DNA from 4 places in the Roseibium sp. MB-4 genome. Region 1 is predicted to be linked to each of the others. Evidence: predicted binding sites of a transcription regulator. Region 1 holds the regulator's gene; each other region holds the start of a gene.
What was found. The regulator LexA, encoded in region 1, represses DNA repair genes until DNA is damaged. The targets are predictions, from matches to a motif close to TGTTCNNNNTGTGTTCNG.

Region 1 (3,209 bases):
GGGCGTGGTGGCATTGGTCCTGATGCCGTTCGGTTTGGCGGCAATCCCGCTCAAGATCATGAGCGCCGGTCTGGCGGCGCTGATCCAGATAGCGGAATTCACAGAACAGATTGCGCCTGACTTTGGCCGAATGGGAAGTCTAACCGGCCTGTCTGCCGCTGTTTTATTGGCCGGTTTCTTTGGTTTGCTGCTCGCCCCGGGCCGTTTCCGGATGATCGGTTTGGGTCTCGCACCTGCCGGAATCGCTCTCGCGATAATATCGCGTCCGCCAGATATTTACATTCCGGCAAAAGGGGCTCAATTGGCTGCCCGGGATATCGAGGGCAAGTTAGCGTTATCCAGCGCCAGAAGTTCTTTTGCTGTAGAGACTTGGTTTGAAGCGGAAGGAGTATCAGAAGAAGCGATTAAATCGCGCAAGATGAAATCCGATCAGCGCGCTTGCGACCCTGCGGGCTGTGTGGTCCAGACATTCGCAGCAAGGGCAGAAGTTGGTGAGGAGCAGATTCCGGTCACCATCGCCCTACCGAAGACCCGGAATGCCCTTTTTTATGACTGTCAAAAGGCAGATATGATCGTGACCGATATGATCGCGCCGGAAGCATGCTCCGCAGTCGTTTTCGACCAGGACATCAGAGTGGCGCGCGGTGCCATTTCTATTTGGTTGGGCCAGGTCTGTCGAACACGCACTCCAACAAAGGACCAGATGATCGAAAACGGGCAGAGAGTAGAGGCTGCGGTTCAAAGAAAGAATGTTGCGCCAGCCCCAATAATGCCGCCGCAAACCACTCGCGCAGCGGCAAAAACTCCCAGCGCTGTTGTTTGCCAAACGCAAATAAATTCAGTCAAATACGCCAAGCCAACGCCTCCGCGGCCGTGGCACAAGCAAGGCTCGGTCACACGCGCAAGTCTGCGAGCATCTGCTGGCTAAAACAGATGAGAGTACCTACAAACCCGCAGTGGCGGGAAACTCTCGAAAATGCCTGCCGGTCTCGGAGCTTCAGTACCGGCGAAACAGAGAAACAAGTTTCCCTTGCACACGGACACGGCCCGGTCCGAAAATACGCGTCTCGTAGGCGGGGTTAGCGGCCTCAAGCGCGATCGACGCGCCTTTTTTGCGCAACCGTTTCAGCGTCGCTTCCTCATCGTCCACAAGGGCCACGACGATGTCGCCGCTGTCCGCGCTTTCCGTTCGGCGGATCAAGACGGTGTCGCCGTCCAAAATGCCGGCCTCAATCATTGAATCCCCGCGCACTTCCAGAGCGTAATGTTCACCCTTGCCAAGGAGTTCTGGCGGGACGCTGATGGAGTGGCTGTGGGTCTGGATTGCTTCGATCGGAACACCGGCTGCAATCCGTCCCATGACCGGGATTTCCGTCGATGCTGCGACAGGTTCTGGCGCGGGCGCAGGGGCCGGCGCCGGTTTGCCGAGTGATCCTTCAATCACCTCTGGTGAGAAACTGCCTCTTGGTCGCGGCGCACCCAGGCCCGGCGCGATCGAATCTGGCAAGCGGACCACTTCCATGGCGCGGGCTCTGTTGGGAAGCCGGCGTATGAAACCGCGCTCTTCCAGGGCGGTGATCAGTCGGTGAATGCCGGATTTGGAGCGGAGATCCAGAGCATCTTTCATTTCGTCGAAAGACGGCGGAACGCCCGTTTCCTTCAGTCTTTCGTGAATGAACATGAGCAGTTCGTACTGCTTGCGCGTCAGCATACTGCGGTTCCTCGCCCTGAGTTTAGTTTTGCCTGAGAATCGCTCAGTACAAATCGAGAACATCCTACCTGTTCTCATTGTGTTCTGCAAGGGTAAACGTTCTCTTACTGTTCTGCCGATGGTTCTGAGATCGAAACCTGCAGATGCTTTAAGGCGCTGAGAAAAAGATTGTTTTATTCGCAGTACGGTTGAACAACCGATTTTCGCGGAAAGAACAAGACTGGGACCTGCACAAATGTTGTGAGCCGGCCTTTCTGATCCGCTAACAGGCTCTAGCTATCTTCTGAGTTGTTGCGGAGGAAGCAGACCATGCGGATGATTGTGATCGTTGCTGTTTTGTTGCAGGGCTTGCTTGTTTCTGCGGCCTCATCCGAGGAACTTGATCTGGAACTCGTGCTTCTGGCAGATGCCACTGGTTCAATTGATGACGCGGAAATCAGGTTCCAGCGCCAGGGCTATGCCGAAGCGATCACCGATCCACAGGTCCTGAACGCAATTGCGGACAACGCGTATGGCAAGATCGCCGTGACCTATGTCGAATGGGCGGACATGTTTTCCCAGGACGTCGTGGTCGACTGGATGGTGATCGACGGACCGCAGTCGGCGCAGCTCTTTGCAGAGCGTTTGATGGCACCGCCCCGTCAGGCCTTTGGCCGCAACGCGATTGGCGCAGCTCTTCTAAAGGGCAAGGAGCTGATCGACACCAACGAATACAAGGGGTTGCGCCGGGTGATCGATTTGTCGGCGGACAGCGCCAACAATTGGAATGGGCCAAGCATCACTGAGGCAAGAGACGCTGTGGTGAATTCCGGCATCGTCATCAATGGTCTTGCGGTCCTGTGCCGGCACTGTTCCGGCCGTCCGGTGTCTTACAATCTGGAGGACCGGTTCTTTTCCGAGATCATCGGTGGTCCGGGATCCTTTGTGGTGACCGCGGACAGTGCAGATACCTTCGCAGCGGCTGTGCGCAAGAAACTCATTCTGGAAATCGCGGACAAGCGGTCTGCGCCGGATGCCCGTGTGAGGTTTGCAGCGATTGAAGGCACGGGAGCTGCGAACTGATCGGGTAGATCCAGTCCGGGACTACATAATCTTAGATATTGAACTCAAACCGGCAGGCATCCGCCCCGCAAGCTCCGCATTCCGTCTCTGTGACACGGACAAGCTGGCCGATCAGTTCCTGGAACAACCTCTCGAAAACAGCCACATGCCAATGGCAAATTGGATGATCAGCGTGTTCCCCTGCGATTAGCGGATTGTCCTTCAGGATAAAGACCAGGGGTCTGCGTCTTGCGATTTCAAACTGTCCGGAGCCTGCAAAGGTCCAGGCGTTTTTTGAAATGGCGTTTGCCAAGAGATGTTTTGAGACGCTTGCGGGAAGCGCTTTCAAAAGCGATTGCGCCAGACCAGGGATTCGGTGTTTTAGGACATAATCGGCCGTTCCAACACCAGCAGCCCTAGATATCTCCGTTGAAAGGTCGGGCAGGGTGGCCCGCAC
Region 2 (3,209 bases), on a different contig from region 1:
CTGCGGTCCGGATCGAACTTTTGAGTGTAGTCTGAAGACGCAATCACGCAGGTACGCCTGCTCGACAAAAAGCCCTCCCTGATTAACTCAGGGAGGGCTTTCTATCTTCTTAGAACACCGGGCTATCGCTTCAACAAGCGAAGGGTTCCGGTATCAGCATGGCACGAACTTAATCGTCGTCTTCTTCACCGCCTGCCGGATCGATGATGGCCTCGGCAATGAGACCAGCGTTCTGGCGGATGGCCAATTCGATCTCGTCAGCGATCTCTTTGTTGTCGCGCAAGAACTGCTTCGAGTTTTCCCGACCCTGACCGAGCCGTTGGCTGTTGTAGGAGAACCAGGCACCGGACTTTTCGACAATGCCGCCCTTGACGCCAAGGTCGATCAACTCGCCCATCTTGGAAACGCCTTCGCCATAGATGATGTCAAACTCGACCTGACGGAATGGCGGGGCAAGCTTGTTTTTGACCACTTTAACGCGGGTCTGGTTGCCGACAACTTCGTCCCGGTCCTTGATCGCGCCGATGCGGCGAATGTCAAGACGGACGGATGCGTAGAACTTCAAGGCGTTGCCGCCCGTGGTGGTTTCCGGAGAACCGAACATGACGCCGATCTTCATGCGGATCTGGTTGATGAAGATCACCATGCAGTTCGACTTGGAGATCGACGCTGTCAGTTTCCGCAAGGCCTGGCTCATGAGACGCGCCTGCATCCCCGGCAGGCTGTCCCCCATCTCACCTTCCAGCTCGGCTTTCGGTGTCAGCGCAGCGACCGAATCGATAACAAGCACATCAATCGCACCAGACCGGACAAGCGTATCGGCAATTTCCAAAGCCTGTTCCCCGGCATCCGGCTGGGAAATGAGCAGGTTGTCGATATCAACACCCAGCTTGCGGGCATAAATCGGGTCAAGCGCATGCTCGGCATCAACGAACGCACAAATGCCGCCGGTCTTCTGTGCCTCGGCCACCGTATGCAGAGCCAGTGTTGTCTTACCAGAGGATTCCGGTCCGTAGATCTCGACAATCCGGCCTTTCGGCAGACCGCCAATTCCAAGGGCGATGTCCAGACCAAGCGAGCCTGTGGAGACGGATTGTACCTCCACGGCCTGCCCCTGGCCCATTCGCATGATGGAGCCTTTGCCAAAGGCCCGTTCGATCTGGCTGAGCGCTGCATCGAGCGCTTTTGTCTTGTCCATCTGGCTGCTTTCTACGAGACGAAGTGTACTTTGCGACATGGCTGAACGCTCCTTATTCCATGATGGACGCGCTGTTTCAATCCGCCCCTTTGTACCTATTTTGTTCTCATTTTTCAAGACACCAAAACTGATTGGTATATAATTGGATTTTGCCGTTTGTTTCCAATATGTTCTCACATCGACACTTAAAGAATAACGCAAGGTAAGTTAAATTTGGAACATTCGGAGACCGGGCATCTTGAGAGAATCACGGAGCGGCCGGCTGGTTGCGAACAAAGACGCGATCTGCTAGCCCGCCGGTCTTCAAATTTTCTGCAGGGACGTCCAAGCTGAAATGGCACTCCCACTCCTCTATCGATGTAAAGATGACAAACGTGTCCCCTTCCTCTCCCCTACCGGTCTTGTGTGTCGGCGCGATCCACTATGATACGCTTGCCCATGGCAGCGAGGTTTATTGCCCGGAAACGTCAACACCGGCGAAGCTGACAGCAAAGCCCGGCGGAGTTGCCACCAACATTGCACGGACACTTGTTCGGCTGGACATTCCAACCGGGCTCGCCGGGGCAATCGGAACCGATGGCGCGGGGGCGAGCCTTTCGGAACAACTAACCGCCGATGGGATCGAGCTTTACACTTTGGAACGTGGCGGATTTTCGACGGGTCAATACATTGCCTTTCACAATCCGGACGGGTCGCTCGCTGCTGCAAGCGTGGATGACCGGGTGTTAAGTGATGCACCTGCCGATGCCTTTGACCCGATCTTCGAGGCACTTTCAGGACCATTGATAACCGGGCTGTGGTTCATCGACGCAAACCTGCCGGATGAGCTTCTGAAGGGTGTTGCCGATCAAGCACCTGAAGGCAGGTTGATCGCAAACGCCGTTTCCAATGCCAAAGCCTCCCGGCTGCTGCCGTTTCTTTCGAAACTCCATTGCCTGATGCTCAATCGCGGCGAAGCGCTCGCCATGACCGGCAAAACCCCAGAGACATCGAGCGAAAACTTGCTCCGCAACCTTCAACGCCTCGGCGCTAAGCGCGTGGTCCTGACCAATGGTAAATCCGATGTGCTTGTCCTCAACGAAGAGGCAATCACCGCTCATGAGACGCTTGCAACTCAAATCGTTGACGTAACCGGTGCCGGAGATGCTTTGACCGCTGGCACGATTGCCGGCCTCAGCCGGGGGTATCCTTTGAGCGATGCCGTGCCGTTCGGACTTCGGGCCGCCGCCATCACGCTGAAAAGCACCGGAGCCCTGGCAGAGGGATTATCGTGGGACGCCTTGGCAACCTCGCATGAAATTTGACCAGATGGACAAATGCCACACTTGGCGGCTTCGATTCCAATGTCTATAAGGCGCAAAATTCTCACGGCTCCGGCCGACTTGCCACACATTTAAAAGGCTTTTGCTTGTGACACAAACCGCCCAACCCGCCGCTTTGAAAAGCCTGATCGTCTACAGCGACGAAGTCCGTGATGCGCTCGCCGCCAACAAGCCGCTCGTTGCGCTGGAATCGACCATCATCACTCACGGCATGCCGTTTCCGCGGAACGTGGAAACAGCCCGGCAGGTCGAAGCTGATATTCGGGAAAACGGTGCTGTTCCGGCAACGATTGCCATCATGGACGGAAAGATCCATGTGGGCCTGTCCGATGCGGATCTCTACCGGCTTGCCCAGGCCGAAGATGTCATGAAGTGCTCACGGGCGGATCTCACTTTTGCACTTGCCACTGGACGCTACGGCGCAACAACGGTGGCCGCGACGATGATGGCGGCGCACGCAGCTGGCATCAAAGTCTTCGCAACCGGTGGGATCGGCGGTGTGCACAAAGGCGCAGAGCAAAGCTTCGATATCTCGGCGGACCTCGATGAACTCGCACGCACGCCAGTCTGTGTCGTATGTGCTGGCGCCAAAGCGCTTTTGGACATTCCGAAAACCCTTGAGGTTCTGGAAACAAAAGGCGTTCCGGTCGTTGCCTACGGGACTGACGAATTGCCGGCCTTCTGGTCCC
Region 3 (3,209 bases), on a different contig from region 1:
TTTCCTCTCCTTTGAAGAGATGTGCGCAGCCCGTGATGTCGAGAAACAGCCCGTCCTTGCCGTCGAGCGCCACCAAAGGCGTGTAGCGGGCGCACCAATCCGCGACAGCGCCCAGCAAGGCAGCGTCCTTTTCCGGATCGGCGTCTTCACACAAAAGATGCGGGATCCGGGCCCGCGCATCGGCTTCCGCCTCGCCGAGACGCAAGCCGCAGGCCCTTGCGGTTTCATTCAAGGAGACAATCCGGCGGGCACCCCGGATTTTTTCCAAAACGGCGAGCGGCGGTTCAACCTGCCGGGCGGAGGGTGTGGAGCTGACCCGCAGCCGGCGCAGGATCCGGTCGCAGGGAAGATCCGCGATCCAGAGCGAGAGGATGCGCTGGTGCGGCAAATGTTTGTCTCGCATGGTCCCACTCCACGGTCAGGCGGCCGGGACGGCCCTCCCGGTTCCGCGTCAGGTCGATGTGCCATGCTGGCGCTCCAAGGCCCGCATGGGGTGCTTTTTCCAAGAACTCCGGAGCCTTTGAGGCGGCCGGAGAAATCTGCCAGCGGGTGACGGCTGCGGTCGGTTCATGTATTGCCCCATGACGGAGCAAGATGACCGGGACCGTGCTGCGGCTGGCCCGCAGGGAAATACGGCGACTTGCCGTGAGATCCACGAGACGTTCCCCGCCCTGGATTTCGCCGGCAACGGCGGCAAGGGCACTGCAGGACGCGCCTTCCTCAAGGCACCACAGAACGTCTTCCAGCTTTCTCGCCCGCACCACGATCAGCCGGGCCGGATCAATGCCGAAGTCCAGCAGCCCGGCGCCATGAAGCCGACCGGATTCCTGAGTGGCCCGGATATCCTGGACCACCAGAACCGGCCCGGACCTTATGGCCAGAAGCCGTGCAAGAAGCGCAAGGCCGAAGCCACTGAGTGCCCCGGCATTGCGGCTTTCGGAGCTGACCACCTCATGCAAGGCCCCCAATTTCAGTCCGCTGCCCGATAAGCTGTTGCCGGGCTGAAACAGCCGGTCGAGAGTCTCCAGTCCCAAGGGGCACCGTACGGCGAGATCGTCTGGTCCGCCCTTTCCGGGCGGCTCAGTTTCGAAACCCTCAGCCTGCGTCTTGCCGTCCGCCGGACGGTCTTTCAAAAAACTGTCCGGCCCCTGCGGGTTGGCGGCGGTCGCAGGGGCCGGACCAAACTGCGTCTTAAAGGGGAGGCGACCCTCAAGATCCGCAATGCGGCGACGCAGCTCGGCAAGAGATGTGCTATGTTCGGATGCGGCGGACATTGTGCACGTTGATTCCAATCACACTGGTTTTGTTCTCTATTTGTTCTTATTGATTCCGGAGAACAGGGAGAGAGTCAAGCGGCTTTTTGAAAAGCTGCGCGAGTCCTTTGACCTTGCGTTAGTTTTCAGCGCCTTGTGTTGTCCTGAAGGTCCGGAAACACGCAAGTTAGTGACGCAGCATTGTCGAGTGGTGAGTGATCCTGAAATGCGGTCACCAAAGAACGCGTATTCCGGACAGATGGTTCCTTTGGGGTACAATGCGCAGACCTCTGCGGGCTTCTTCCGAGATAAACGGCAAGAATCCGCATGACAACGGCCTGAAAATCCTGTATACGCCCGCCCAAGTTGGATGAATGCGTGTCTTCCGGCAGGAAGCCTTGTGTTCTGGGCGATGCTTTTACCGGGCACCGAACTCCATAAAATCCGGCGGATATGCAACATGGCCCAAAGCTGGTGAACCCGTTCTTGGCACCTTTGATCCCAAGGACGCTCTGACCGCTTTGTAATTGAAAAGGGAAACATGCCATGAATATCATCGAGCAGCTGAACGCTGAAGAAATGGCGAAAATCGAAGCTCAGCGTAAGCTTCCTGAATTTTCTCCGGGCGACACCGTCCGCGTTCTGGTGAAGGTCACCGAAGGCAACCGGACCCGTACACAGGCTTATGAAGGCGTATGCATTGCGCGTTCCGGCGGCGGCATCAACGAAAGCTTCACCGTCCGCAAGATTTCCTACGGCGAAGGCGTTGAGCGTGTGTTCCCGATTTACTCTCCGATGCTGGAAGGCGTAGAGGTTGTCCGCCGCGGTAAAGTCCGCCGTGCGAAGCTCTACTACCTGCGCGACCGCCGCGGTAAGTCTGCTCGTATCACAGAGAACACCAACGCCCGCTCCAAGCGCCTCAATGAAGACGCCCGCGCGGAAGCAGCTGCTGCAAAGGCAGCCAAGGCTGAAGCCAAAAAGGCCGAAGCAGAAGCAGCTGCTGCAGAGACCGCTGCCGAATAAGCAGCTCTCAATATCGGTTTCGCAAGACGGCTTCTGGAGTGATCCAGGAGCCGTTTTGTTGTTTTGGAGCCATGGGGCGCTTTGTTGCGTGGTGTTTCTTTGTCCAGAGCAGCTTGATGCCGGAAAGGCAGACAGTGTCTGGCGCTGATAAAGACCAGAAATCCGCAGCCTTCCTTGACTCTCTTTCCTCTTTCCGGCATAAGCCCGCGAACTCCATATGAGTGACTGACATTTCAATCCGCCGACCGGGACCCGCAAAGGTATAAAGAGCGCCCGGAGGTTCCCACCCGACAGCGCGATGCGCCCTCGGGTGCAAAACTGCTTTGCGCCCTCGCATTCGGTTGGATTTCAATGATGGTTCCCCATATGGTTCGGGAGATTTCCCGAAACGAATTGAGCCAAGGACCCTTTGATGTTTGAAAGCCTGTCCGATCGACTAAGCGGTATTTTCGACAAGCTCACCGGCCGCGGTGCGCTGTCGGAAAACGACGTCAACGAAGCGTTGCGCGAAATCCGCCGCGCGCTGATCGAGGCCGACGTCGCCCTGCCGATCGTTCGTTCTTTCACGGACAAGGTCCGTCACCGTGCCGTTGGCGCAGAGGTCGTCAAATCCGTCACCCCAGGCCAGATGGTGGTGAAGATTGTTCACGACCAGCTTGTCGAAATGCTCGGTGAAGAAGGTCAACCGATCGACCTGAACGCACCGGCGCCGGTCGCGATCATGATGGTCGGCCTTCAAGGTTCCGGTAAGACCACCACCACGGCCAAGATCGCCCGCCGTTTCACCCAGCGCGACAAGCGAAAGGTGCTGATGGCCTCGCTCGACACCCGCCGTCCGGCCGCGCAAGAGCAGCTGAAAATCCTGGGTGAGCAAAACGACGTCGACACCCTGCCGATCATCGAAGGCCAGGGCCCGGTCGAGATTGCCAACCG
Region 4 (3,209 bases), 1.3 Mb from region 1:
ATGCGCGTCGGCGCGCTGCCGCAAAACCCGACCGGGCTGATGGGCTATGCCTTCAACTGGTCCCCGGATGGGGTCGTTAACGAGTACCTCAACGACTGTGAGGTGATCGAGGATGGCGTACGCAAGTGGGTCTCGCCGATGGAGTGGCTGGAAACGATCTACATCGACGGCATGAAGCTGGAGGCGTTCACCACCTCCGGCGGACTTGGCACCATGTGCGAGACCTATTTGGGCAAGGTCGCCAACATCGACTACAAGACCATGCGCTATCCTGGCCATGCCGAACTGATGAACTTCTTCTTCCACGAGCTCCTCATGCGTGAGCGCCGTCAGGAAGCCGGAGAAATTCTGGTGCACGCCAAACCACCAACCGACAATGATGTCGTCTATGTGCATGTGGCCTCGGAAGGCACCATCGACGGCCGCCCGCGCCGGGAGGAATTCGTGCGGGCTTACAAGCCGATTGAGATCGGCGGCCAGATCCGCACGGCGATTGCCTGGACCACATCAGCCTCTGTCGTTGCAGTCATCGAGATGGTCCGGGACGGCGCCTTGCCGGCAACCGGTTTCCTGAAGCAGGAAGACATTCCGCTGGATGCGTTTCTGAAAACCCGCACCGGTTCGCTCTACGCGGCGTAAGTCTACCCAGACCAAAGCCCTTCTTCAACGTGGCCGCCCCTGCGCAGGCAGGGGCCCCAGTAATCACCACCGCCAGCGCAGAAAAAACCTTAGGCCGCAGAATACTGGATCCCTGCTTTCGCAGGGATGGCACCATTTGTCTGCTTTCTACTGTGTTAGGAAACCTTGCTTCACTGTAATCAGAACTGCAACGCGATCGAGGTGCCTTCCCGTACGAAGCAACGCGGAGATCCGGGATCAAACACGAAGCATCTTCGCTCCCGGTTCGGGGACCGGGACGGCGCCGATGTTATAGTGGAATTCGCAAGTCTGAAGCGAACTGCACTGGCTGCCGATTACCCGTGCAGCTTGACCGCAAGGCTTGTTGGAACACGAAGGGCACCGACGGCAAAGCGCGCCAGAGCCTGACGCAGGCCGGTGGCATAGCCAGCTGCGCCCGGCTCACCCGCGGATACGGCTGCCGCGCGCAAAAACACCATCCGGCTGCGACCGATGCGTTTTGCAAGGTCCAGATCTTCCATTTCCGGCAACGGCCGGTGGCCACCAAGCTTTTCGTAGAACTGGCGGGAGATCAGAAGGCCCTGATTGCCGTAGGGCATGCCAAGCAGCTGGCTGCGCACAGAAGCTGCCTTTTCCGACAATCTGGGACCAAGCCCGAAAGCCTCGTACCGCAAGCGGAAAGCTGCAGCCGTCTTTGGCCCTTTCGGAGTGCGCCCCGCCCGCTCGATGAACGCCTGCGCTTCGTGATGCCAACCGCTTTCCAGAAGAGTTTCAGGCTGCAGGAACAACAGCCAGTCGCCGCGTTTGGCAACACTTGCGCCATGTGCGAGGCGCTCGCTGCGGGGCCCTTTGCGCGTCACAAACGTGCAGCCTGCCGCATCGGCGACCATCGCCGTGTTATCGGTCGATCCGCCGTCCACAACGACAACTTCCCGAACAACGCCCTCGGCAGCGGCCGGTACCAAGGCAGCCAGTGCGTGAACAAGGTCGAGTTCTGCGTTTTCAGTCGGAATTATGACACTAATCATGACCCTTTCTATGACATGAAATTTTCGAAAGTGCGAGAGAAGGGGCTTGTTCGGCGCCCGATTCTAGATAATGTTCTTGTATTGTTCTCATAAAGAGTCGGCAGTCTATGACACTTGCACCCCCAATTTCTTCTGGTTCTGCTCAATTGGCGCCCGATACGGCGGATCTGAGCCATATGGCGGCCGACCGGCGCCGGGGGCGTGCGGCCGCAACGAACCGCTCGGGGCGGTTCGAACCCTTATCGAAAGAAGCCTTTGACGACGGTTGGGACAGCCTCGATCAATTGCCACCTCTCAAGACAGAGGTGCAGGAAGAACGCGCGCGGACGATCATCACCCGCAACGAGTCACCGGACATCTCCTTCGATCGCTCGATCAATCCTTATCGCGGCTGCGAGCATGGCTGCATCTACTGTTTTGCGAGGCCCAGCCACGCGTTTATGGGCCTCTCACCCGGGCTGGACTTTGAAACCCGGCTTTTTGCCAAACCCAACGCCGCAGCGCTCCTTGAGCGGGAGCTCTCCAAGCCGGGATACCAGCCAAAAGTGATTGCCATCGGCACCAACACCGATCCCTACCAGCCGATGGAACGCAGCTACAAGCTGATGCCGGAGATCCTGGAAGTGCTGGAGGCCTGCGGCCACCCGGTCGCCATCGTCACCAAATCGGCGCTCGTGACACGGGACATCGACGTTCTGTCGCGAATGGCCGAGCGCAACCTTGTCAAGGTGGCCTTGTCGATTACGACGCTCGACAAAAAGCTGTGCCGCGCCATGGAACCCCGCGCATCCGCGCCGCACAAGCGTCTTGCAGCGGTCAAAGCCTTGAGCGATGCAGGCATTCCGACCTCCGTCATGATGGCCCCCATCATTCCTGCGCTGACGGACAGTGAAATTGAGACCCTTTTGGAGGCAGCCGCTGAGCACGGGGCCAGCGAAGCGGCCTTTATTCTGCTGCGCCTGCCTCTGGAAGTATCAGAGCTCTTTCGCGATTGGCTTTTGCGCGAACGCCCGGACCGCTACCGCCACGTGATGAACCTGATCCGCTCCATGCGCGGCGGCAAGGACTATGACGCCAAATGGGGCGAGCGCATGCGCGGGCGCGGCCCCTATGCCGACCAGATCGCTAAACGCTTCTCGCTCACCGCCAAACGGCTCGGCCTGAATTTGCGAAGGAAAAAGCTGTCCACCGAGCATTTTATCCAGCCGCAAAAAGGCGGCGTGCAGCTGGACTTGTTTTAAAGCGCAGTGAAGTGAATGCGTTTGCCCTCCAAATGCACTCCCGGACGCAGCAAAGCGGAGATCCGAGACCTGTTGACGTGCGCTGTGGTCCCGGCTCTGGGCCGGGACGGCACCAACAGGTCTTGCACCTTGTTTTGGCAAACGGCATTTTGGCCCAATGACCAAGACGTCCTCCCTTTTCGACCTCAGTTTCCCGGACAGTCCCGACCTCAAAATCGAGAAAAAACACGCCAAATCCTTTGACGGTTTGCTGTGCGGGGTCGATGAGGCCGGTCGCGGGCCTTGGGCGGGTCCTGTGGTG

Region 2: a site for LexA is predicted at 1,356-1,373, ahead of recA (recombinase RecA). Genes of this name have one in related genera too.
Region 3: a site for LexA is predicted at 1,305-1,322, ahead of ACVDG4_RS20690 (ImuA family protein). Genes of this name have one in related genera too.
Region 4: a site for LexA is predicted at 1,739-1,756, ahead of ACVDG4_RS09930 (PA0069 family radical SAM protein). Genes of this name have one in related genera too.

Annotation. Positions count from the first base shown of each region.
Region 1 is NZ_JBRKQB010000001.1:885,018-888,226, reverse strand. It holds gene ACVDG4_RS04265 (ComEC/Rec2 family competence protein) at 1-928, shown strand, start outside; gene lexA (transcriptional repressor LexA) at 998-1,711, opposite strand; gene ACVDG4_RS04255 (DUF1194 domain-containing protein) at 2,021-2,773, shown strand; gene bchJ (bacteriochlorophyll 4-vinyl reductase) at 2,805-3,209, opposite strand, start outside.
Region 2 is NZ_JBRKQB010000002.1:202,953-206,161, forward strand. It holds gene recA (recombinase RecA) at 170-1,237, opposite strand; gene ACVDG4_RS12045 (PfkB family carbohydrate kinase) at 1,564-2,502, shown strand; gene ACVDG4_RS12050 (pseudouridine-5'-phosphate glycosidase) at 2,603-3,209, shown strand, end outside.
Region 3 is NZ_JBRKQB010000004.1:258,334-261,542, forward strand. It holds gene ACVDG4_RS20685 (Y-family DNA polymerase) at 1-403, opposite strand, end outside; gene ACVDG4_RS20690 (ImuA family protein) at 285-1,274, opposite strand; gene rplS (50S ribosomal protein L19) at 1,800-2,276, shown strand; gene ffh (signal recognition particle protein) at 2,689-3,209, shown strand, end outside.
Region 4 is NZ_JBRKQB010000001.1:2,142,685-2,145,893, forward strand. It holds gene ACVDG4_RS09920 (saccharopine dehydrogenase family protein) at 1-639, shown strand, start outside; gene ACVDG4_RS09925 (glycosyltransferase) at 975-1,667, opposite strand; gene ACVDG4_RS09930 (PA0069 family radical SAM protein) at 1,844-2,908, shown strand; gene rnhB (ribonuclease HII) at 3,066-3,209, shown strand, end outside.